3 regions of the Kineococcus sp. NPDC059986 genome follow, and region 3 is predicted to be linked to each of the others. Evidence: riboswitches for the same ligand, from Rfam matches in the RefSeq annotation. Region 3 holds a riboswitch; each other region holds the start of a gene.
The links. Region 3 has a riboswitch for S-adenosylmethionine ahead of AB0637_RS13265 (acyl-CoA dehydrogenase family protein). Riboswitches for the same ligand answer to the same signal wherever they lie in the genome.
Positions count from the first base shown of each region.

Region 1: linked by a shared signal. The riboswitch ahead of AB0637_RS06035 (ATP-binding cassette domain-containing protein) and the one ahead of AB0637_RS13265 (acyl-CoA dehydrogenase family protein) in region 3 are both predicted to bind S-adenosylmethionine.
Region 2: linked by a shared signal. The riboswitch ahead of AB0637_RS10115 (putative leader peptide) and the one ahead of AB0637_RS13265 (acyl-CoA dehydrogenase family protein) in region 3 are both predicted to bind S-adenosylmethionine.

Region 1 is NZ_JBFBND010000005.1:58,524-65,449, reverse strand. It holds gene purN (phosphoribosylglycinamide formyltransferase) at 1-168, shown strand, start outside; gene purH (bifunctional phosphoribosylaminoimidazolecarboxamide formyltransferase/IMP cyclohydrolase) at 168-1,739, shown strand; gene AB0637_RS06050 (DUF3017 domain-containing protein) at 1,754-2,035, shown strand; gene AB0637_RS06045 (MetQ/NlpA family ABC transporter substrate-binding protein) at 2,059-2,967, opposite strand; gene AB0637_RS06040 (methionine ABC transporter permease) at 2,957-3,715, opposite strand; gene AB0637_RS06035 (ATP-binding cassette domain-containing protein) at 3,712-4,728, opposite strand; SAM riboswitch class IV at 4,873-4,982, opposite strand; SAM riboswitch class I at 5,143-5,225, shown strand; gene sfnG (dimethylsulfone monooxygenase SfnG) at 5,236-6,381, shown strand; gene AB0637_RS06025 (N-acetylmuramoyl-L-alanine amidase) at 6,438-6,926, shown strand, end outside.
Region 2 is NZ_JBFBND010000010.1:107,046-113,971, forward strand. It holds gene AB0637_RS10105 (amino acid ABC transporter permease) at 1-590, opposite strand, end outside; gene AB0637_RS10110 (FAD/NAD(P)-binding protein) at 587-2,572, opposite strand; gene AB0637_RS10115 (putative leader peptide) at 2,645-2,737, opposite strand; SAM riboswitch class I at 2,745-2,839, opposite strand; gene AB0637_RS10120 (GNAT family N-acetyltransferase) at 2,934-3,785, opposite strand; gene AB0637_RS10125 (rhodanese-like domain-containing protein) at 4,009-4,383, opposite strand; gene AB0637_RS10130 (hypothetical protein) at 4,526-4,762, opposite strand; gene AB0637_RS10135 (NtaA/DmoA family FMN-dependent monooxygenase) at 4,759-6,126, opposite strand; gene AB0637_RS10140 (LLM class flavin-dependent oxidoreductase) at 6,137-6,926, opposite strand, start outside.
Region 3 is NZ_JBFBND010000015.1:82,804-89,729, forward strand. It holds gene typA (translational GTPase TypA) at 1-79, shown strand, start outside; gene mshB (N-acetyl-1-D-myo-inositol-2-amino-2-deoxy-alpha-D-glucopyranoside deacetylase) at 442-1,509, shown strand; gene AB0637_RS13260 (AAA family ATPase) at 1,678-3,705, shown strand; SAM riboswitch class IV at 3,950-4,061, shown strand; gene AB0637_RS13265 (acyl-CoA dehydrogenase family protein) at 4,127-5,404, shown strand; gene AB0637_RS13270 (response regulator transcription factor) at 5,443-6,105, shown strand; gene AB0637_RS13275 (MFS transporter) at 6,264-6,926, shown strand, end outside.

The DNA.
Region 1 (6,926 bases), on a different contig from region 3:
GCCGTCCGGGTGCTGCCCGACGACGACGAGGCGAGCCTGCACGAACGGATCAAGGCCGTCGAACGCGACCTGCTCGCCGACGTCGTGAGCCGGTTGGCCCGCGAGAGGACCCACCGCACGAGCACGAACTCCGACACCCCCCACCCCGAGAGGACGGCACCCCGCTGATGGACCCCCAGGCCACGAAGGTCCCCGTGAAGCGCGCGCTGGTCAGCGTCTACGACAAGACCGGCCTGGAGGAGCTCGCCCAGGGCCTGCACGCCGCGGGCGTCGCGCTCGTCTCCACGGGGTCGACCGCGACGCGCATCGCCGCCGCGGGGGTTCCGGTGACGCCCGTCGAGGAGCTCACCGGGTTCCCCGAGTGCCTCGACGGCCGCGTCAAGACGCTGCACCCGCGCGTGCACGCGGGGATCCTCGCCGACCGTCGGCTGCCCGACCACGTCCGCCAGCTCGCCGAGCTCGACGTCGAACCCTTCGACCTCGTGGTCGTGAACCTCTACCCCTTCGCCGCCACGGTCGCCTCCGGCGCCGCGTACGACGAGGTCGTCGAGCAGATCGACATCGGCGGCCCCTCGATGGTCCGCGCGGCGGCGAAGAACCACCCGAGCGTGGCCGTCGTCGTCGACCCCGCCCGCTACGGCGACGTCCTGACCGCCGTGGCCGACGGGGGTTTCGAGCTGAGCGCCCGCCGCCGGCTGGCCGCGGCCGCGTTCGCGCACACCGCCGCCTACGACACCGCCGTCGCGACGTGGTTCGCGCAGCAGACCCTCGACGCCGATGACCAGGGCTGGCCGGCCGTGGCCGGGATCGCGCTCGAGCGCACCGACGTCCTGCGCTACGGGGAGAACCCGCACCAGCAGGCCGCCGTCTACGCCGACCCGACCGCCGCCCCCGGCATCGCGCAGGCCGTCCAGCTGCACGGCAAGGCCATGTCCTACAACAACTACGTCGACGCCGACGCCGCCCTGCGCGCCGCGTACGACTTCCCCGGACCGGCCGTCGCCGTCATCAAGCACGCCAACCCCTGCGGCATCGCGACCGGCACGGACGTCGCCGACGCCCACGCCAAGGCCCACGCGTGCGACCCGGTCTCGGCCTACGGCGGGGTCATCGCCGCGAACCGCGTCGTGACGCGCGCCATGGCCGAGCAGGTCGCCCCCGTCTTCACCGAGGTCGTCATCGCCCCCGGGTTCGAGCCCGAGGCGCTGGCGGTGCTGCAGGAGAAGAAGAACGTCCGCCTCCTGCAGCTGCCCGAGGGGTACGGCCGCGGCGCGCAGGAGTGGCGCCACGTCTCCGGCGGTGTCCTCGTGCAGACCCTCGACGCGGTCGACGCCGACGGCGACGACCCGGCGGCCTGGACCCTCGCGGCCGGGGAGGCCGCCTCGCCCGAGGTCCTCGCCGACCTCGCGTTCGCCTGGCGCGCGGTGCGTGCGGTGCGCTCCAACGCGATCCTGCTCGCCAAGGACGGCGCGTCCGTCGGCGTCGGCATGGGGCAGGTGAACCGCGTCGACTCCTGCCGCCTCGCGGTCGACCGCGCCGGGGCCGAGCGGGCCACGGGCGCCGTCGCGGCCTCCGACGCGTTCTTCCCGTTCGCCGACGGCGCGCAGATCCTGCTCGACGCCGGTGTCCGGGCGATCGTGCAGCCCGGCGGGTCCATCCGCGACGCCGAGGTCGTCGAGGCCGCGACGACGGCGGGCGTGACGATGTACTTCACCGGCGCCCGGCACTTCGCCCACTGACGGGGACGGCGCAGGTGGTCGGTACCGAGCGGGTCCCCGGACCGGGGAACGCCGTCCTGCTGACGCTCGTCGGCGGGATCGTCGCGGCCCTGGCGCTGACGCTGCTCGCCGGGCCGACGGTCGGCGGGGTCCTGCTCGGCACGGACCTCGCCGTCGCCGCCGTCCTGCGCCTCGTCCTCCCGGTGCGGATCGCGGGTTCGCTCGCGGTCCGCTCCCGGGGGGTCGACGTGGCGATGCTGCTGGTGCTCGCCGTCTCCTGCCTCGTCCTCGCCGGGGTCGTGCCGACCCCGGTCTGAGGACTCCGTCCCGAGGTCGCCGGTCAGTTCGCGTCGAGCGGCAGCAGCACGTCCTTCACGTCCGGGTTCGTCGCGAGGTACTCCTGGACCTTCGGGTCCTGGAACGTCGCGACGAGCGCCTTGATGTTCTCGGAGTCCTTCCAGCGCGAGCCGATGGTCAGCTGACCGGCGAACTCGTCGGGCGCGGTCGGGGCGAAGATCTGCTGCTCGATCGGGATCTGCGCCGCGAGGTAGTACTCGGTGTAGCCCACGGCGGCGTCGAGGTCGGGCAGCGCCCGGGACTGGGCACCGAAGTCGAGCAGCGTGAAGTTCAGGTTCTTCGGGTTGCTCGCGATGTCCTGCACCGTCGCCTTGCCGGCGTCCGTGCCCGGCTTGAGCGTGATGAGCCCGGCCTTCTCGAGGACGAACAACCCCTGCGACTCGTTGGCGGGGTCGGAGTACAGCGAGACGGTCCCGCCGTCCGGGATGTCCTGCGGGGTCTTCCACTTCGCCGACCACAGACCGAAGCCCCAGCGGAACACCGGCGTCGCGGCCTCCTCGCGGAAGTCGGGGTTCGCCTGCAGGACCTGGCCCAGCCACAGCTTGTGCTGGTAGATCGTGCCGGCGACCTCACCGTCGCTCACGGCGCGGTTGATGGTGTTCGAGTCCGCCAGCGCCTTGAACGCGACCGTGATCCCGTGCGAGGGGGCGACGTCCTTCGCGATGTACTCGATGAGCGCCTCCTCGCGGGCGTTCCCCTCGGCCGTGGCGACGTAGAGCGTGGCGCCGGCCTGCGTGTTCGCCGTGGTGTCCCCGCCGAGGCGCGGGACGACGATCGCGGCGGCGGCGCCGAGCAGGACGACCGCCCCGCCGGCGACGAACGGCCAGCGCCGCCGCTTGCGGATCTCGAAGCCGTGGTCGTCGGTGCTGGGTTCGCGGATCTCAGTGGACAAGGGTCTTCTCCAGGTTCTGGGTGGGGTTCGAGCGGGGGTTCGCGGAGGAGTTCGAGCGGGGGTTCGTGCGGGAGGAGCGGCGGCGGGTGCGGGGGTCCGCGGCCCGGGCCAGGGCGTCCCCGGTGAGCTGCACGAGGGCGACCAGCGCGACGAGGACGACGATGGTCGCGATCATCACGGCGTGGTCGAAGCGCTGGTACCCGTAGGTGACCGCGACGTAGCCGATGCCCCCGGCGCCGATGGTTCCCGCGATGGCCGAGTACTCGATCATCGCGATGGTGTTGATGGTCAGCCCGCCGATGATCGACGGGGTCGCCTCGGCCAGCTGGACGGTCGTGATGACCTGCAGCGGAGAGGCTCCCGACGCCTGCGCGACGGCGACCAGGTTCGGCGGCACCGAGCGCAGCGAGTTCTCCACGATCCGGGCGAAGAACGCCGTGCCCGCCAGCACCATGGGGACGACGGCCGCGCGGATGCCGATGTTCGTCCCCGTGACGAACCGGGTGAACGGCACGAGGGCGGCCATGAGCACGAGGAACGGCAGCGACCGGCCCGTGCTGACGACCCACGACAGGACGGTGTGGGCGACCCGGTGCTCCAGCAGCCCGCCCGGCGCGAGGTTGTGCACGAGGACGCCGATCGGGACGCCGAGCAGCACGACGATCGTCATGACGATGCCCACCATGAGCAGGGTGTCGACGAGCGCGGGCGCGATGAGGGCGGGGATCTGGTCGAGCGGGGTGTTCACACGAGGTCCAGTTCTCGGGGGGAGGGCACCGTCGACGGCGAGGTCTGCGCGTGCAGGCCCCGGCGGTCGAGGGCGGCGGTGAGCAGGGTGGGGTCGAGCGCCGCGGGGACGCCGAGGGTCGCGTGCCCGACGGTGCGTCCCGCGACGGTCCCGACCGAGGCCCCGAGCAGGGCCAGGTCGTGGCCGAGTTCCCGGGACGCGGCGCTGAGCCAGTCGGCCGGGACGTCGTCGCCGCGGTAGTGCACCTCCCAGACGACGAGCCCGCCCGCGTCGCCGACACCGCGGCGGGGGAGCAGGGCCGCCCCCACGGGGGAGGCCGGGTCGCGCAGGACGTCCAGCAGCGGGGCGGCCTCGACGATGCGTCCGTGCTCGAGCCGGGCGACGGCGTCCGCGACGTCGACGACGGTGTCCATCTCGTGGGTGATGAAGAGGATCGCCAGGCCCAGGTCGTCGCGCAGCTCCCGCAGCAGGCCGGTGATCGAGGCCGTCGCCTGCGGGTCCAGTCCCGAGGTCGCCTCGTCGGACAGCAGGACCCCCGGCCGCAGGGCGAGCGCCCGCGCGATGCCGACCCGCTGGCGCTGGCCGCCGGACAGTTCGTGCGGGTAGCGGTCGGCCAGACCCGCCAGCCCGACCCGGTCCAGCAGTTCGGCGACGCGACGCGTGCGGTCCCGCGGCACGACACCGAGGTAGCGCAGCGGGAGTTCGACGTTCTGCGCGGCGGTGCGGCGGGTCTGCAACCCGTCGGACTGGAAGATCGTGCCGATGCGGCGCCGCGCCTCCCGCAGTCGGCCCGCGCCCAGCTGGGTGAGGTCCTGGCCGCTGACCACGACGGACCCCGACGTGGGCCGGGTCAGCAGCGTCACGCACTGTGCGAGCGTGCTCTTGCCGGCGCCGCTCGGACCGACGACGGCGGTGATGCTGCCGGCGGGGACCGTGAGGTCGAGGCGGTCCAGGACCGTGGTGGTGTGCGGGGCTTCCCCGTAGGTCTTGGTGAGGTGGCGCAGTTCGATCACGACGGCTCCTGGGCGAGGGTCCCGGGCGGGGTCCGGGCAGGGGTGGTCGCGGGCCCGGCGGGGCGCCGGGTCCGGAGACGGGACAGAGCAGCAGAGGGGTGCGCTCAGCGGGAGCGGGGACAGGCCTTCGACACGGGTGCTCCTGGTTCGTCCTTGCCCGCAACTCCTGCGGACCTGGTCCTCACCCGGAGCACCCCGTGACGAATCAGGGTTGCCGGCCAGCGAGCCGGGGCTTGACGCTGGCGCTCATGACCTGCTTCGGACTGTGACAGCCGTCCGCCGACGTCGTCAAGCGGTTCCGGAGGATCGGCCCTCGGAAAGGGTTGTCCCACATCCGCTGGGCCGCAACGGACAGAGGCGCGGTCCCGGAAGTTCGGGGCGCTGAACGGCGCGACGACGGGGTACGCTTCGACGAACCCATCCAGAGCGGCTGAGAGACCTGGCTCGACGACGCCGCAGCAACCCCACGGGGGTGCTACCGCCAGGACCGATGGAGGACGCGCCGCGATGCCCCTGCACGAACCCCTGAAGTTCGCCTACTGGGTCCCCAACGTCTCCGGGGGCCTCGTCGTCTCGACGATCGAGCAGCGCACCAGCCACGACCCCGCCTACAACGTCGAGGTGGCCAAGGCGGCCGAGCGCGTCGGGTTCGAGTACGCCCTGACCCAGGTGCGCTACCTCGCCTCCTACGGTGCGGACGCCCAGCACGAGTCCACCTCGTTCTCCCTGGCCCTCCTGCTCGCGACCGAGCGGCTCAAGGTCATCGCCGCGGTCCACCCGTTCTTCTGGCACCCCGGTGTGCTCGCCAAGTTCGCCGCGACCGCGCAGGAACTGACCCAGAACCGCCTCGCGCTGAACATCGTGTCCGGCTGGTTCAAGAACGAGGCGACACAGCTCGGCGTCACCTGGCACGAGCACGACGACCGCTACAAGCAGTCCGAGGAGTTCATCGAGCTCCTGCGCGGTGTCTGGACCGAGGACGGCTACAGCCAGTCGGGTGACTTCTTCAACGCCACCGACATCACCTTCCGCCCGCAGCCGAAGGTCGCGCCCGAGCTGTTCCAGGGCGGCAACTCCACCGCCGCGCAGGCCATGGCCGGCCGCGTCAGCGACTGGTACTTCATGAACGGCAAGAGCCTCGCCGCGGCGGCCCAGGGCGTGCGCGAGGTCAGCGCGCAGGCCGCGGCCAACGGCCGTTCCCTCCGCTTCGGGGTCAACGGCTTCGCCGTCGTCCGCGACACCCACGAGGAGGCCGAGGCGGTCCTCGAGGAGATCATCGCCAAGGCCGACCGCACCAAGGTCGAGGGCTTCGGCGAGGCGGTGAAGGAGGCCGGCAGCTCGTCGAAGGACGGCAAGGGCATGTGGGCCGACAGCGAGTTCCGCGACCTCGTGCAGTACAACGACGGCTTCCGCACGGGCCTCGTCGGCACCGCGGACGAGGTCGCCCGCCGCATCCTGGCCTACCGCCTCGTCGGCGTGGACCTCATGCTCCTGGGCTTCCTCCACGTCAAGGAGGAGGTCGAGGCCTTCGGCGAGCTCGTCATCCCGCGGGTGCGCGAGCTCGAGGCGCGCCTGGCCGCGGGCGAGGACCTGCAGCTCGGCGCCGAGCTGGACGAGGCCGTCACCGCCGCGACGGAGCCCGTCCCCGTCTGATCCGGACCGGGTCGGTGGGGAGTCGTCTCGCAGGAGTCGGGGGAGGGGGTCGGACCGTGCCACGCAGTGCGGGGCGCTGGTCCGGCCCCCTCCTCGTGCTCCTGCTGCTGGGGGCGTGCTCCAGCCCCACGCCGGTGCCCGCCACCACCCCGAACCCGTCCGTCCCGACCCCGTCCGTGACGACCTCGTCCGCCACGACCTCGTCCGCCACGACCTCGCCCGTGACGCCGGCGGCGCCGACGGGGACGCCCCTCTCCTCTCCGGCCGGCACGCCCGCCGCCACCCCGCCCGCGGCCCCGGCGACCTCCCGCTCCGCCACCCCCCTCGCGGCTCCCTCCGCACCGGCGGGACGCCGGGCCCCCGTCGTCGTGCTGGACCCCGGGCACAACGGGGGCAACGGCGCCCACCCGGCGCAGATCGGGTCCCTGGTGCCCGCCGGCGGCTTCGAGAAGCCCTGCAACACCGCGGGCACCGAGACCGACGCCGGCTACCCCGAGCACGCCTTCGCGTTCGACGTCGCCCAGCGGACCGCGGCCCTGTTGCGT
Region 2 (6,926 bases), on a different contig from region 3:
GCCGCTTCGCGCTGGCCCGGGTCGATCGCCAGGAACCCCGAGCGCACGATCTCGGCGAAGTAGGCGGCCTGGTGCAGGCCCAGGCCGAGGAACGCGGCGGTCAGCGGGGCGATGAGGTTCTGGGTCGAGAAGGTCCAGAACTGCGGGCCGAAGGGGACGCCGAAGCCGATGGTCTTGTACAGGATCGCGAGGTTGAACCAGAACAGGAGCTGCAGGATCAGCGGGACCGACCGGAAGACGCTGATGTAGGCGAAGCTCACACCCTGCAGCAGGGGGTTCTTCGACATCCGCAGGAGGGCGAGCACGGTGCCCAGCACGAGACCGATGGCGGTGCCGACGATCGTCAGCTGCACCGTCAGCCACAGGGACTGCAGGATCGTGGCGGAGAACAGGAACTGCCCGACGGTGGGCCACTCCCAGGCGGGGTTCGTCACGAGGGCGTTGCCGGCCATCGCGGCGACGACCGCGACGGCCGCGGTCGCGACCCACCGCCACGGGTGGCGCGCGGGCAGGACCTTGACGGCCTCCACGGGTTTCTCGGTCCCCAACGGGGCGCTGGGGGCGGTGCCGGTGCGAGTCGTCTCGCTCATCGACGGTCTCCTGGGAGTTCGGACGGGGTGGTGTTGCGGGCCGACAGGTCCTGGTGCACCGCGCGAGCCCCTGCCCGCAGCAGGTCCGCGGCGAGCCGGTCGCCGCGCCGGAAGAGCTCGGCGTTCGTGCCCGGCCGGGCGAACGCCGCGGCGGCGCCCTCGCCCGAGACCCAGGCCCCCGTGGCGAAGCGCCGCGGGTGCGGAGCGCCGTCGTCGCGGACCAGCCGGGCCCGGGCGTCCACGACGAGCCGGCCGTTCGACAGCCGTGTCTCGCCGTCGAGGACCTGGTGGGCCCGGACGTCGCCCCGTTCGCGCAACCGCGTCAGCAGCACGTCGGAGGTCCACTCCAGGTCCGGGACGGGCAGCCGAGCCTCGACGAGCCCCTGCGCCCGCACCTCGTGGGGGCCGCTGTCGGACGTCGCGGTGAACGAGCCCGTCTCGGGATCGGCGACGACGTTCAGCCCGGCCCCGAGGAAGCGCAGCAGACCGGCGCGGGCGAGGGCGGCCAGCTGCCGCAACCGGTGCGGCGGCGGCCCACTGGCGACGTAGCTGAAGAAGCCGTGCCACCAGCCGTCGACGTCGAGGGCCGCGGACCGGGCGTTGAGCCGCCCGGCCGCGTGCAGGCCGGCGGTGACGACGTAGGCGGACAGCAGGGCCGCCACGGCCGCGGCGTCGGGGGAGTGGCGCGCGTCGGCCCGCCGGGTCCGGTCGTCCTCGAGGTGCTGCAGGACGCGCTCGTGGACCTCCTCGCCCGAGGTTCCCCACCACCCGTCCAGGGGGCGGTCCAGCTCGGCGGGGTCGAAGCGGTCGGCGGGGTCGGGGACGGCGCGTTCGACGAGGTCGTCGACCTCGGCCGAACCCCAGGCCGCGCGGGAGAACCGGGCGTCGAACTCGGTGGCCGCCAGCGTGGTGCGGTCCGGGTGGCTGCGGAACAGTTCGCGGTAGTGGGCCCCGGCCAGTTCCTTGGCGATGAGCGGCCAGAGGTCCGCCCGCAGGTCGAGCGGGGCGTCGCCGTGCAGGTCCGAGACGGTCTGCGACGAGTAGTAGCGCGGCAGTCCGAGGTCCCGCGGGGTCTCGTAGCCGATCTTCGAGCGGTACGGCACCCCGCGTCGCGAGCCGGCGTGCAGCCGGGGTTCCCGCCCGCTGGGGTGGTAGTCCAGCGACCCGTCCGGGCCTTCGGTGAACCGCCCGCCGCGGCCCTCGGTGAGGCGTACCACGAGGTCGACGAAGGCCAGACCCATGCCGACCACGACCACGTCCGACCCCGGCCGCAGCACGTCGAGGTCCTGCTCGCTGGTGTAGCCCGGGCGGACGTAGGCCAGGCCGTGGGCGCGGGCGAACGTCGCGATGCGTCGTTCGCGGGGGCCGGGCCGGACGTCGAGGTGCCCCTGCACGAGCAGCACCGCGTCGACCCTCAGGGTCTCCTCCTGCCCGGCCAGGTGCAGCACCTGCCGGCCGTCGAGGGGGTCGTCCGTCAGGTCCAGGACGGTCCGGGCGTGCCGGTGGACCCGCACCCCGGCGGGCAGCTGCGCGAGCGTGCGGGCCCACGCGTCGGCGAAGTACCCGCTGGCGAGGCGACGCGAGGTGAAGGACCCGGGCTCGTGGCGCAGCAGTTCTTCGCGCAGGAGGTCGTCGCCGGTGGCGTCCGCGTCCACCACGAGGGCGGCGCGGTTCTCCTGGACCCAGCCGGCCAGCGACGGCCCGCGCAGCACGGGTTCGGCGAGGCCGGTGACGGACTCGTCGGGCAGGACGCTGATGTCCGCGGCCCGCGAGTTCATCCACAGCAACGGGTCCTGGGCCTCGCGCCACACCCGGCCGGCGCCGGAGTCGTACGGGTCCACCACGTGCACGTCGAGGACGGACCCGTCACCGGTCGCGGTGTGCTGGGCACCGAGACGCTGCAGGAGGACGAGAGTTCGAGGCCCTGCGCCGACGATTCCCAGTGAACGGGTGCGGGGCAGGGAGGAGGTGGGACGTGACACAGGGGTGCTCCGGAGGTCCGCGCCGGCAACGGCGCAGGGGACGTCCGCGGGCGGGGCCGCGACGGACGGGGGTCAGACCCCCGCGCAGACCGCCGAGCTCAGCCGACCCAGGTCGACGTGGCGCCGGCGGACCAGCAGGCTCCCGGGTGCGGTGCAGGAACTCATCTCGCGACTCCCATCGGTCCTGGCGGAAGCACCCTCGCCCGATGGTTCGGGGGGTTGCTGCGACGTCGACGAGCCAGGTCTCTCGGTCGCTCTGGATGGACAGTGCAACGGTAGCCCACGGGGTCGGGTTTCTCCAAGCACCCCACGACGTCCCGTCGGCGCGACGGGGCGGCGGGGGGTCCGGGACGCCCGGAGATCAGTGAGTCGTCCGCGGGGATGCGTTGCGCCCGTGGAGGACTGGGACGACGTCGACACCGAGGGCGAGCAGGGTGCCACCGGCGACGACGCGGGTTTCCCGTCCGGGCAGTCGCGCGAACCCGAGGGTGGCGCAGAGGGAGTGCGCCGCAGTCGTCCTCGGCCCGGAGTTCAGGACGACCCGCTGCAGTCCGCGCCGACGTGCCACGTCGACGGCGTGCCGGGCCAGCGCTGTCCCGACGCCGCGACCACGGGCGGGGACCGCGGTCGCCAGCAGCTGCAGGTCGAGCTCGCCGTCGAGCGTCAGGGAGCTCAGGACTCGCCCGGGACGCGGGAGCGTCATGGTGCCGAGCAGTTCGCCGGAGACGGCGTCGACGGCCACCCACAGCTCCGCCTCGCGGGCCCGCGTCGCGGCGTCGGCGATCTGCCCGGCGTCGTCGTCGGGGAGATCGCCGTCGGCGGCGTAGGCGTCCAGGCCCAGCCGGCAGACGGCCTCGAACTCCTCGGGACGGACCAACCGCACCAGCAGCCCCGGAGCGGGCTCCACGTCCCGGCCGAAGACGGCGAGCCGGGAACCCCCGCGGCCCAGGCGGTGCTCGCGTTCGGGCAGGCGGGTGAAACCCGACCGGTGGTAGAGCCGTTGGGCGGTCTCGTTGCGGGCACCGGTGTCCAGCACCACGCGGGCGAACCCCCGGGCCCGCGCTTGCGCGACGGCGTCCTCGAGCAGCAGCGCGCCCAGCCCGCGGCGGCGGGCGGCGGGGGCGACGGCCAGCAGGCGGAACTCCAGTTCGTCGGGTTCGGCGAAGCGGGCGTGCTCGGTGCCTCCGGCAGCCAGGGTCGCGGTGCCCAGCAGTTCCCGCCCTCACCGTCGGCCTCGACGGCGACGCGGACGTCGGCGGTCCGCGCCCGGCCTGCCGCGTCACGCAGGAGCGCCGCCCGTCCGGCGTCGGGCGGGTACGGGCCCACCGAGAACCCGCTCACCGTCAGCTCTCCGACCGCGTCGAGCTCGTCGGGGCGTGCCGACCGGACGGTCAGCGTGGGCACGCCCGCCGAGACGGGGTCGTCCGTGGTGGTTCTCATCCGGCCTGCGCGGGTTCCTCGGTGGCGAGCCCGGCGGCCTTCCACGCCGGGAACCCGCCGTCGACCTGGACGACGTCCCTGAACCCCGCGGCGAGCAGCTCGGCGGTGACGGGGCCCGAGCCGGCGGGCGATCCGCAGATCACGACGATCTCCTGGTCCTTGCCGGTCAGCTGCTCCAGCGCGCCGGGCTCCCCGACGGCGAACGCGCGGCCGACCTCGGTCTTGGCGACGACGACGGCCTGCGGCAGCTCACCGTGGGCGGCCCGGCCGGCGTCGCTGCGGACGTCGACGAACAAGGCGCCTCCGGCGACGGCGCGGCCGGCGGTCTCGGCGTCGACGAGGGGGGCTTCGGGAAGGGGGGTCTGGATCACGTCACTCCTGCGTCTGGTCGGGGGTCCGCTCACGCGGTCGCGCGGGCGGGTTCGGGCGGGTGCACGGTCGACCGGCCGCGCCACTCCTGCGCGAGCAGTTCGTAGGAGCGGAACCGGTCGGCGGCACGGTACGTCGCCGGCGTCACGAGGACCTCCTCCGCCCCCGTGACCCGGGCCAACGCCTCGAGCCGGGTGACGACGGTACGGCGGGGGTCGCGCTCGAGACGCCGGGGGACAGGTGGTGCTCGGCGAGCCAGAACCCGCGGTAGCCCCAGTCGTCCGCCGCCCGGGCCAGTTCCAGGGTGCCGCCGATGCCCGCCCCGAGTCCCTCGTGCTCGCTCTCGGGGGCGAGGTCGAGGACGGACAGGTCCACGCTCACGCCGGCTGCGCCGCCCGGGCCGGGGACAGACCGAGGTTCTCCCGCAGCGTCGTCCCGGTGTACTCCGTGCGCAGCGAACCCCGTTCCTGGAGCAACGGGACCACCGTGTCGACGAACTCGTCGAGGCCGGTCGGCACCACGGGAGGGTGCAGGATGAAACCGTCCGAGCCGTCGTTCTGGACGAAGTCGTCGAGCTGGTCGGCGACCGTCGTGGGGGTCCCCACGAACGTCGCGCGGGTGGTGACCTCGATGACGGTCTCGCGCAGGTTCAGGGCGCCGCGCGCAGCGATCTCGCGCCACCGCGCCACGACGGCGTTAAGGTCGGGGTCGTGGACCGCCCGTCCCCTCCAGCGCGGCGCAGCAGTGGTGTCGGCGTCGAACTCCGGCAGCGGGCCCTCGGGGTCCCGCTGCGACAGGTCGCGGTTCCAGACCTGCTCGGCCAGCGCGAGGGCGGTCGCGGGGCTGACCTGCTGGTGGGTGAGTTCGCGTGCCTTCTCCTGGGCGTCCGCGACGCTGTCGCCGAGGACGACGCCGGCCGAGGGCAGGATCTTGACGTCGCTCGCCAGTCGCCCGTGCCGCACCGCCCGGGCCTTGACGTCCCGGTAGAAGGGGACGGCGTCCTCGGTGCGCCGGAAGGGGGAGAAGATCGCGTCGGCGTTGGCGGAGGCGAACTCCCGGCCCTGGTCGGACACGCCGGCCTGGATGACCAGCGGGTGCCCCTGCGGGGGGCGGGGGACGTTGAACCGGCCGCGGACGTCGAACTGGTTCGTGTGCAGCTCGAAGGCCCCCACGCCGTGCCGGGCCAGGAACTGCCCGGTGGCGCTGTCTGCCAGGACCTCACCGGAGCTCCAGGAGTCCCACAGGGCGCGGACGGCGATCAGCACCTCCTCGGCCCGCTCGTAGCGCTGCGAGCGGTCGAGGTACCCGCCACGGCGGAAGTTCGCCCCCGTGAACGCGTCGAAGCTGGTGACGACGTTCCACGCGGCGCGGCCCCCGGAGAGGTGGTCGAGGGAGGCGAACTCGCGGGCCAGTTCGTAGGGTTCGTTGAACGTGGTGTTGATGGTCCCGGCCAGGCCCAGGTGGTCGGTGACCCCGGCCAGGGCGGCGAGCACCGTGAAGGTGTCGGGCCGGCCCACGACGTCGTTCTCGTAGATCTCACCCGCGTGCTCGCGCAACCGCAGGCCCTCGGCGAGGAAGAACAGGTCGAAGAAGCCCCGCTCGGCGGTGCGGGCCAGATGGGCGAAGCTCTGGACGTCGATCTGGCTGCCCGCGGCCGGATCCTGCCAGACGGTGTGGTGGTTGACGCCGGGCAGGTGGGCGCCGAGGACGATCTGCTTGCGGGGCTTGCCGTCGGGGATGCTCACGGGTTCCTCCTCAGATTGCGGCGTAGCGGTTGGCGGGCCTGGCCAGCCCGAGGTGGTCGCGCAGGGTGGCCCCGGTGTAGCCCCGGCGGAACGCCCCTGCGGACTGCAGCAGCGGCACGACCTCGTCGACGAGGGCGGGCAGGTCCGTGGCGTTCACCGCCGGACGGAACCGGAAGCCCTCGATGCTCGCCTCGCGCCACAGGAGCAGGCGCTCGACCAGGCCTGCGGCGGAGTCGGCGACGACGAGCGCGTCGGAAACGAACGCCTCGCCGTCCACGGTGTCGAGCCGGTCGAGGCGGTTGCGAGCCGACGCGGCGTCGGAGCCGAGGGCCACCACGAGGTCGGCGTGGACCTGCAGAGGTGGTCCCACCCGGCCGACGGCGGTCTCCGCGGCGCGCACCTCGGCGACGATCTGGCGGGCGTCATCCGTGTCGTGCGGCGTCACGAAGACGACGTCCGCGCTCACGGCGGCGAACTCGTAGGCGGTCCGGGCGTGCGCCAGCGCGGTGACGACGGGTTGGCCCTGCGGCGGCCGGGGGGTGATCGAGGGCCCGAGGACCGAGAACCAGGGGGTCTGCACCGCGACGCGGTGCAGCTGCGTACGGTCGACGAACCGTCCCGAGGCGGTGTCACGGACGACCGCGTCGTCCTCCCAGGAGTCCCAGAGCGCCCGGACGGTGTCGACGACCGCACGGCCCTCGGCGAAGAGGTCCTCCACCGCCGCGGCGACCTCGGGGTCCGACAAGGTCTCGCGGGAGACCGTGGGGACCGCACGCCGTCCGAAGAGCTCGGCCTCGTGG
Region 3 (6,926 bases):
GGAGGCCGTGCGGATCCGCAAGGTCGAGCTCGACCAGACGCAGCGCGCTCGCGCCACGTCCAAGGCCAAGAAGGGCTGAGGCCCACCGCCTCCGCAGCGCTGCGCCCGGCCCGGGGCTTCTCGGGGCGGGTGGGGTGCCGGGCGCCGGGGCGGTCACCTCGTCGGATCTTCGTTCGCGCAGTCGTGTGCACAGCTCCCCTTCGTGGGGAGGGCGCTCACTCCGGACATCCGACGAGGTGACCGCCCCGGCGCCCTTCTGCGTCCCCGCCGGACATGCCCCGGGCCCCCTCGCCCGCCCCTTCACGCGCCCCCCGACGCGGGGGCGGAAAACACTCTTTCCGCCCTCAGGACGCCCTCCTGAGGGCGGAAAGAGTGTTTTCCGCCGGGGGGTGGGGGGTGGGTGTGATCGCGGGCGGGGGGCGGCCGGGCCAGGATGGGGGCATGACCACGACTCCTCCCGAACGGCCCGACGAGCCCGGGGCGGCGGTGGTCGGGCGGGATCCCCTCGAGGTCGCGGCCGACGTCGTCGAGGACGCGCTGGGGGAGCTGGACCCCGAGGCGCTGGCGTCCATGGACGCCCTGGACCAGCCGCGGCGGGTGCTCTTCGTCCACGCCCACCCCGACGACGAGACCATCGGCACCGGGGCGACGATGGCGCGCTACGCCGAGGCGGGGGCCTCCGTCACGCTGCTGACGGCGACGCGCGGGGAGCTGGGGGAGATCATCCCGGCCGAGCTCGCGCACCTGGACCCCGAGGCCCTCGCCGAGCACCGCACCCAGGAGCTCGCGACGGCCATGGAGGCCCTCGGCGTCACCGACCACCGCTTCCTGACGCGGCCCGACGGGTCGGGGTACCGCGACTCCGGGATGGTCTGGCTCGCGCCGGGCCAGGCCGCGTCGACGACGGTCGACGGCGGCGAGGTCGACCCTCGGGCGCTGACGGCCGCCGACCCCGAGGAGGTCGCCGCCCAGGTCGCGGCCGTCGTGCGGGAGGTGCGGCCGCAGGTCGTCGTCACCTACGAACCCGGGGGTGGCTACGGCCACCCCGACCACGTCCGGGTGCACGAGGCCACGGTCCGCGGGCTCGTCCTCGCAGCCGGTGACCAGCACGACGGCACGGTGCCGTGGCAGGTCGCCAAGGTCTACGAGATCGTCCAGCCCGAGTCGGCCGTCCGGGTGGCGTTGCGGGACCTCGCGACGACGGGGGCCGCCGGCGCGGGGGACCCCGAGGGACCGCTGCCGAGCGTCGTCGTGCCCGACGAGGAGGTGACGACCGTCGTCGACGGCACCGGCCAGCTGCCCGCCAAGCTCGCCGCGCTGCGCGCCCACGCCACCCAGGTGACCCTCGACCTCGACGCCGAGGTCCCCGTCATGCGGCTGTCCAACGGTGTGCCGCAACCGGTCTGGCCGAGCGAGCACTTCCGGCTCCGGCACGGGGTGCCGTCGGGCCCCTTCGACGCGGACGGCCGGGAGACCGACCTCTTCGCCGGCGTCGCGCCGGCGGAGTAGCACACCGCGCCGCGGCGCGGGGGGTGATCGGGTCGACACGCTCCGTTGCGCCGGGCGGGTGAACGCGATCGTCCGAACGCGTCACGGTGGGTGGCCGGGCGTGAGCGGCCGGGGTTGGCTGGTCCCACGTCCGGAACCCGCCGGACGGGATCCGAGGAGGAGCGGCCCGTGGCCCACGTCCTGCGCGCCCCCGACGCCCGAGGCACGACCGACCCCGAGCGCCGACCCGGCGCACCCCGCGCCGGCCGCGACAGCGCCGACGTCGGTCGGCAGCGCGAACGCAACCGCCGTCGCCGGACGCAGACGCTGCTGCTCGTCGTCCTGGCGGCCCTGCTCGCCGTCGACGTCCGGCTCGCCACGGGCGGGTCCCTCGTCCCGTCCCTGCCCGCCGTCGACCCGCTGTACCTGATGGTCGGCGTCTTCTTCGCGTTCATGCTCGCGCTGATGCTCGGGCAGACGCTCGTCTCCGGACGCTCGCCGCACATCGTCTACCGCCCCGAGCAGATCGACGTCTCCCTCGACGACGTCAAGGGTCTGGACCCGGTCAAGGAGGACGTCGAGCGCAGCCTCGACCTGTTCCTCGCCTCGCGCACCTTCCGCACCCGGATGGGCGGTCGGCCGCGCCGCGGGCTCCTCTTCGAGGGCGCGCCCGGCACCGGCAAGACGCACATGGCCAAGGCCATGGCCCGCGAGGCCGGCGTCCCCTTCCTCTTCGTCTCCGCGACCAGCTTCCAGTCCATGTGGTACGGCGCGACGGCCCGCAAGCTGCGCTCCTACTTCAAGGCCCTGCGCAAGGCCGCCCGCCGCGAGGGCGGGGCCATCGGGTTCATCGAGGAGATCGACGCCATCGCCGGTGCCCGCGGCGGGATGAACTCCATGACCGCCGCGATGACCGCCGCGATGACCGGTGCGATGACCTCTGCGAGCACGGGGATCGTCGGCTGCGGCGGTCTGACGAACCTGCCCATGTCCCCGGCCACGTCCCTCGCCGGCTCCGGTCCCGCCGTCGGACACGCTGCGCTGCAGACCGAACGGCTCGCCTCCAGCGAGGGGGCCAGCGGTGTCGTCAACGAGCTGCTCGTGCAGATGCAGTCCTTCGACGAGCCCACGACGTCCGAGCGCCTGCGCGGCTGGTTCGTCGACGCCGCCAACCGCTTCCTGCCGGCGCACCGGCAGTTGAAGCGCCCCGTCAGCGAGCCCGTCGAGGTCCTGCTCATCGCGGCCACGAACCGCGCGGACGCCCTCGACCCCGCCCTGCTGCGCCCCGGCCGCTTCGACCGCCGCATGACGTTCGGCCTGCCGGACAAGACGGGCCGCCGCCAGCTCGTCGACCACTTCCTCGCCCGCAAGGCGCACGAGGCTCCGCTCGCCGACGCCGAGCGGCGCGACGCGCTCGCCGGCATCACCAACGGGTACTCCCCGGTGATGATCGAGAACCTCCTCGACGAGGCCCTCGTCAACGCGGTCCGCCGCGGTGCCGACGGCATGAACTGGGCCGACGTCGAGCACGCCCGCCTCGTCACCGAGGTCGGCCTCGGGCAGCCGGTGGCCTACACCGCGCACGAGGAGCGGCTCATCGCCACCCACGAGGCCGGGCACGCCGCGGTCGCGTGGCTCGTCGCCCCGCAGCGCCGCCTGGAGGTCCTCACGATCGTCAAGCGCGCCAACGCCCTCGGGCTGCTCGCCCACGGCGACGCCGAGGACGTCTACACCCGCTCGCGCACCGAGCTCGCCGGGATGATCAAGATCGCCTTCGGCGGTCAGGTGGCCGAGGAGCTGTTCTTCGGCGACGTCTCCACCGGCCCCGCCGGTGACCTGCAGTCCGCGACGTCGGTCGCGGCGCAGATGGTCGGCTCGGCGGGCATGGCGGGCACGCTCGTGTCCTTCGCGGCCGTCCAGCAGGGCGCCTTCGCCGACGGCAACCTCGTCTCCCGCGTGCTGGGCGACTCCGAGGGGCGCCGCCTGGTCGAGAACCTGCTGGGCGAGCAGAAGGAGGCCGTCCGCGAGCTCCTCGGCCGCAACCGCCACCTCGTCGAGGCCTTGCGCGACGCGCTGCTGGAGCGGCACGAGCTCATCGGTCACGAGATCACCGACGTCCTGGAGGCGGCCGCCGCGCGGCACGCCGACGGGACGGTCCAGGCGGCCACCGCGCCGCGGGTGATCGACCTGCGCGAGGGCGCCGACCGGCGCCTCTGAGACTCGTCGCGACCGGGACCCGGAGGGGAGTCCCGGTCGCGACGCACGGACCTCGCGACGGCACCGGAGCCGGGGGGCCGGCTCCGGGGGGCGGTCGTCGCGAGTGGGGCACGGGAGCGGGGCACCCCGGGGGGCTGGGGTGCACCGCTCCCGTCGCGGTCGGTCAGGTCGATCCCTGCCGTCCCGCGTCCGCACAGGGCTCCCGTCTTGAACCGGGGCGCTCTGTTCTGGTTTCCTGCTCCCAGGTCATGAGTGCCAGCGCGAAGCCCCGGCTCGCTGGCCGGCAACCCTCCTCGTCGTGGGGTGCCCCGGGTGACGACCAGACCCTGGTGCCCCGGCACGGGTAAGGACGAACGGTCGACGAGCCGGCCGGCCTCTCCCACCCCGGCGCACCGCCGCGTCCGCGACCGAGGAGACCCCGTTGAGCAGCGACACGCTGTCCGCCAGCACCAGCCCCGCCAGCACCAGCCCCGCCGAGCGGTTCGCCCCGCTCTTCGCCCGGTTCGCCGAGGGCGTCGTGGCGCGCGAGCAGGACCACGAGCTGCCCCGCACCCAGGTGCGCGAGCTGCTCGACGCCGGGTTCGGGCGGTTGCGCATCCCCGTCGCCGAGGGCGGCGAGGGGCTGGACCTCGTCGAGTTCGCCGACCTCCTCGTCGACCTGGCCGCCGCGGACTCCGCTCTGCCGCAGGTGTTCCGCGGGCACATCGCGTGGGTCGAGCAGGTGCTGAGCCTGCCGGCGGGGGAGTACCGCTCCCGCTGGATCGAGCGCATCGTCGCCGGCGAGCTCGTCGGCAACGCGTGGAGCGAGACCGGGGACGGGGTCACCGGTGAGCAGCAGACCGTCGTGACGACGACGGAGGGCCGGACCAGCATCAGCGGCCGCAAGTACTACACGACCGGCACCATCTTCGCGGACTGGACCGACGCGACCGCCCGCCGCGCCCTTCCCGACGGGGGCTTCGAGGTCGTCACCGTCCTCGTCCCCGTCCACGGTGCCGGGGCGAGCGTCTCGGACGACTGGGACGGCTTCGGTCAGCAGCTCACCGGCACCGGCACCCTCGTCCTCGACGACGTCGAGGTCGACCCCGCCGACGTCGCCCCGTTCACCGACCGGTTCCGCTACCAGACGGCGCTGTACCAACTCGTCCTGCTCGCCGTGCACGCGGGGATCGCCGCGGCCGTCGAGCGCGACACGGGGGCCCAGGTCCGCGCCCGCACCCGCAGCTACACCCACGGGCTCGCCCCGCTCGTCCGCCACGACGCGCAGGTCCTGTCGGTCGTCGGGGAGATCTCCGCGACCGCGTTCACGGCGCGCGCCCTCGTTCGCGCCGCGGCGCAGGCCGTCCAGGCGGCCGCCGACACCGCCCACCTGCCCGGGACGGCGGCCGACCGCGAGGCGAACGTGCTCGCCGAGATCCGCACCGCGCAGGCGCAGGTCGTGCTCTCGGAGTCCGTCCCGCGCGCGGCGACGCTGCTCTTCAACACCCTGGGCGCCTCCGGCACCTCCCGGGGCCGGGACCTGGACCGGCACTGGCGCAACGCCCGCACGGTCGCCTCGCACAACCCGGTGGTCTACAAGCAGCGGATCGTGGGCGACTGGTCGGTCAACGGCACCGAGCCGCCCTTCGTCTGGGACATCGGCACCCACGCGTCCGTCGACCCCGCCACCGTGCGGGCCCAGGAGGGCACGGGCCGCTAGCGGGTCCCGGCCGCGCCTCGCCGTCCTACGATCACCCGGTGCGGATCGCGGTGGTCGAGGACGACGACGGTGTCGGCGAGGCGCTCCTCGACGCCCTCAGCAAGGTCGGTCACACGCCGGTGCGGATGCGTCGCGGGTCCGAGCTCCTGCTCGGGCACCGCGACGTCGAGGTGGTCGTGCTCGACCTCGGGCTGCCGGACGCCGACGGCCTGACGGTCCTGCGGCAGCTGCGCGCGGTGGACGACGTGCCCGTGGTCGTGCTCACGGCCCGGGACGACGAGCGCTCCGTCGTCCGCGCCCTCCGGGCGGGCGCCGACGACTACCTCGTCAAACCCGCCCGGTTGCGGGAGCTCCAGGCGCGGCTGGAGGTGGTGGTCCGCCGGCGTGGGACCTCAGGACCCGCGGAGCCGACCACGGTGGTCGAGGCGGGGGACGTCGTCGTCGACCTCGGCGCCCGGAGCGTGAGGGTGCGGGACGAGGACGTCCCCCTCACCCGCAAGGAGTTCGAGGTCCTCGCGCACCTCGTCCGGCGGCGCGGTGAGGCGGTCAGCCGGCAGGAGCTCATGGACGCGATCTGGGGGGACGCCTACGTCACCGTCTCCCGCAGCCTCGACGTCCACATGACGTCGCTGCGGGCCAAGCTCGGGCTGCCGGACGCCATCGCCACCATCCGGGGGTTCGGCTACCGCTGGACCCTCTGACGGGTGGTGCGGCACCCCCGCCCGTCCTAAGGGAGTGTTCGGATCCGCCGCAGCACCTTCCTCCGGCACCCGCCGCCCCCCACCATCGGGAGCGACGACGACGAGGTCGGGCTCCACCCAGCGCCGACCCGATCGTCCCGAGCCAACGGAGGTCGGAAGTGATCGAGGAGAACAAGCTCCCACCGCACGCTGGGGCGCCCTCAGCGGCGGCGAACCGGCGCGCCATCGTCAACACGTTGCGCGGTTCGTCCGGGAACCTCGTCGAGTGGTACGACGTGTACGTCTACACGGTGTTCGCGTCGTACTTCGAGAGCCAGTTCTTCGACTCCGCGGACAAGAACTCGACGCTGTACGTCTACGGGATCTTCGCCGTCACCTTCCTGATGCGCCCCGTCGGTTCGTGGTTCTTCGGCCGGTTCGCCGACCGGCGCGGACGCCGGGCCGCCCTGACGTTCAGCGTCTCCCTCATGGCCGCCTGCTCCCTGGTCATCGCCGTCACCCCGGGGCGCGACAGCATCGGCGTGTGGGCCGCCGTCGTCCTGCTGCTGTGCCGCCTCGTCCAGGGTTTCGCCACCGGCGGTGAGTACGGCACGTCCGCGACCTACATGTCGGAGGCCGCCACCCGGGAACGGCGTGGGTTCTTCTCCTCCTTCCAGTACGTCACCCTCGTCGGCGGCCACGTGCTGGCGCAGCTGACCCTGCTGGTGATGCAGCTGTTCCTCGACGGGACGGAGATCGGGGAGTACGGGTACCGCATCGCGTTCCTCATCGGCGGCGTCGCCGCCGTCGTCGTGTTCTGGTTGCGGCGCAGCATGGACGAG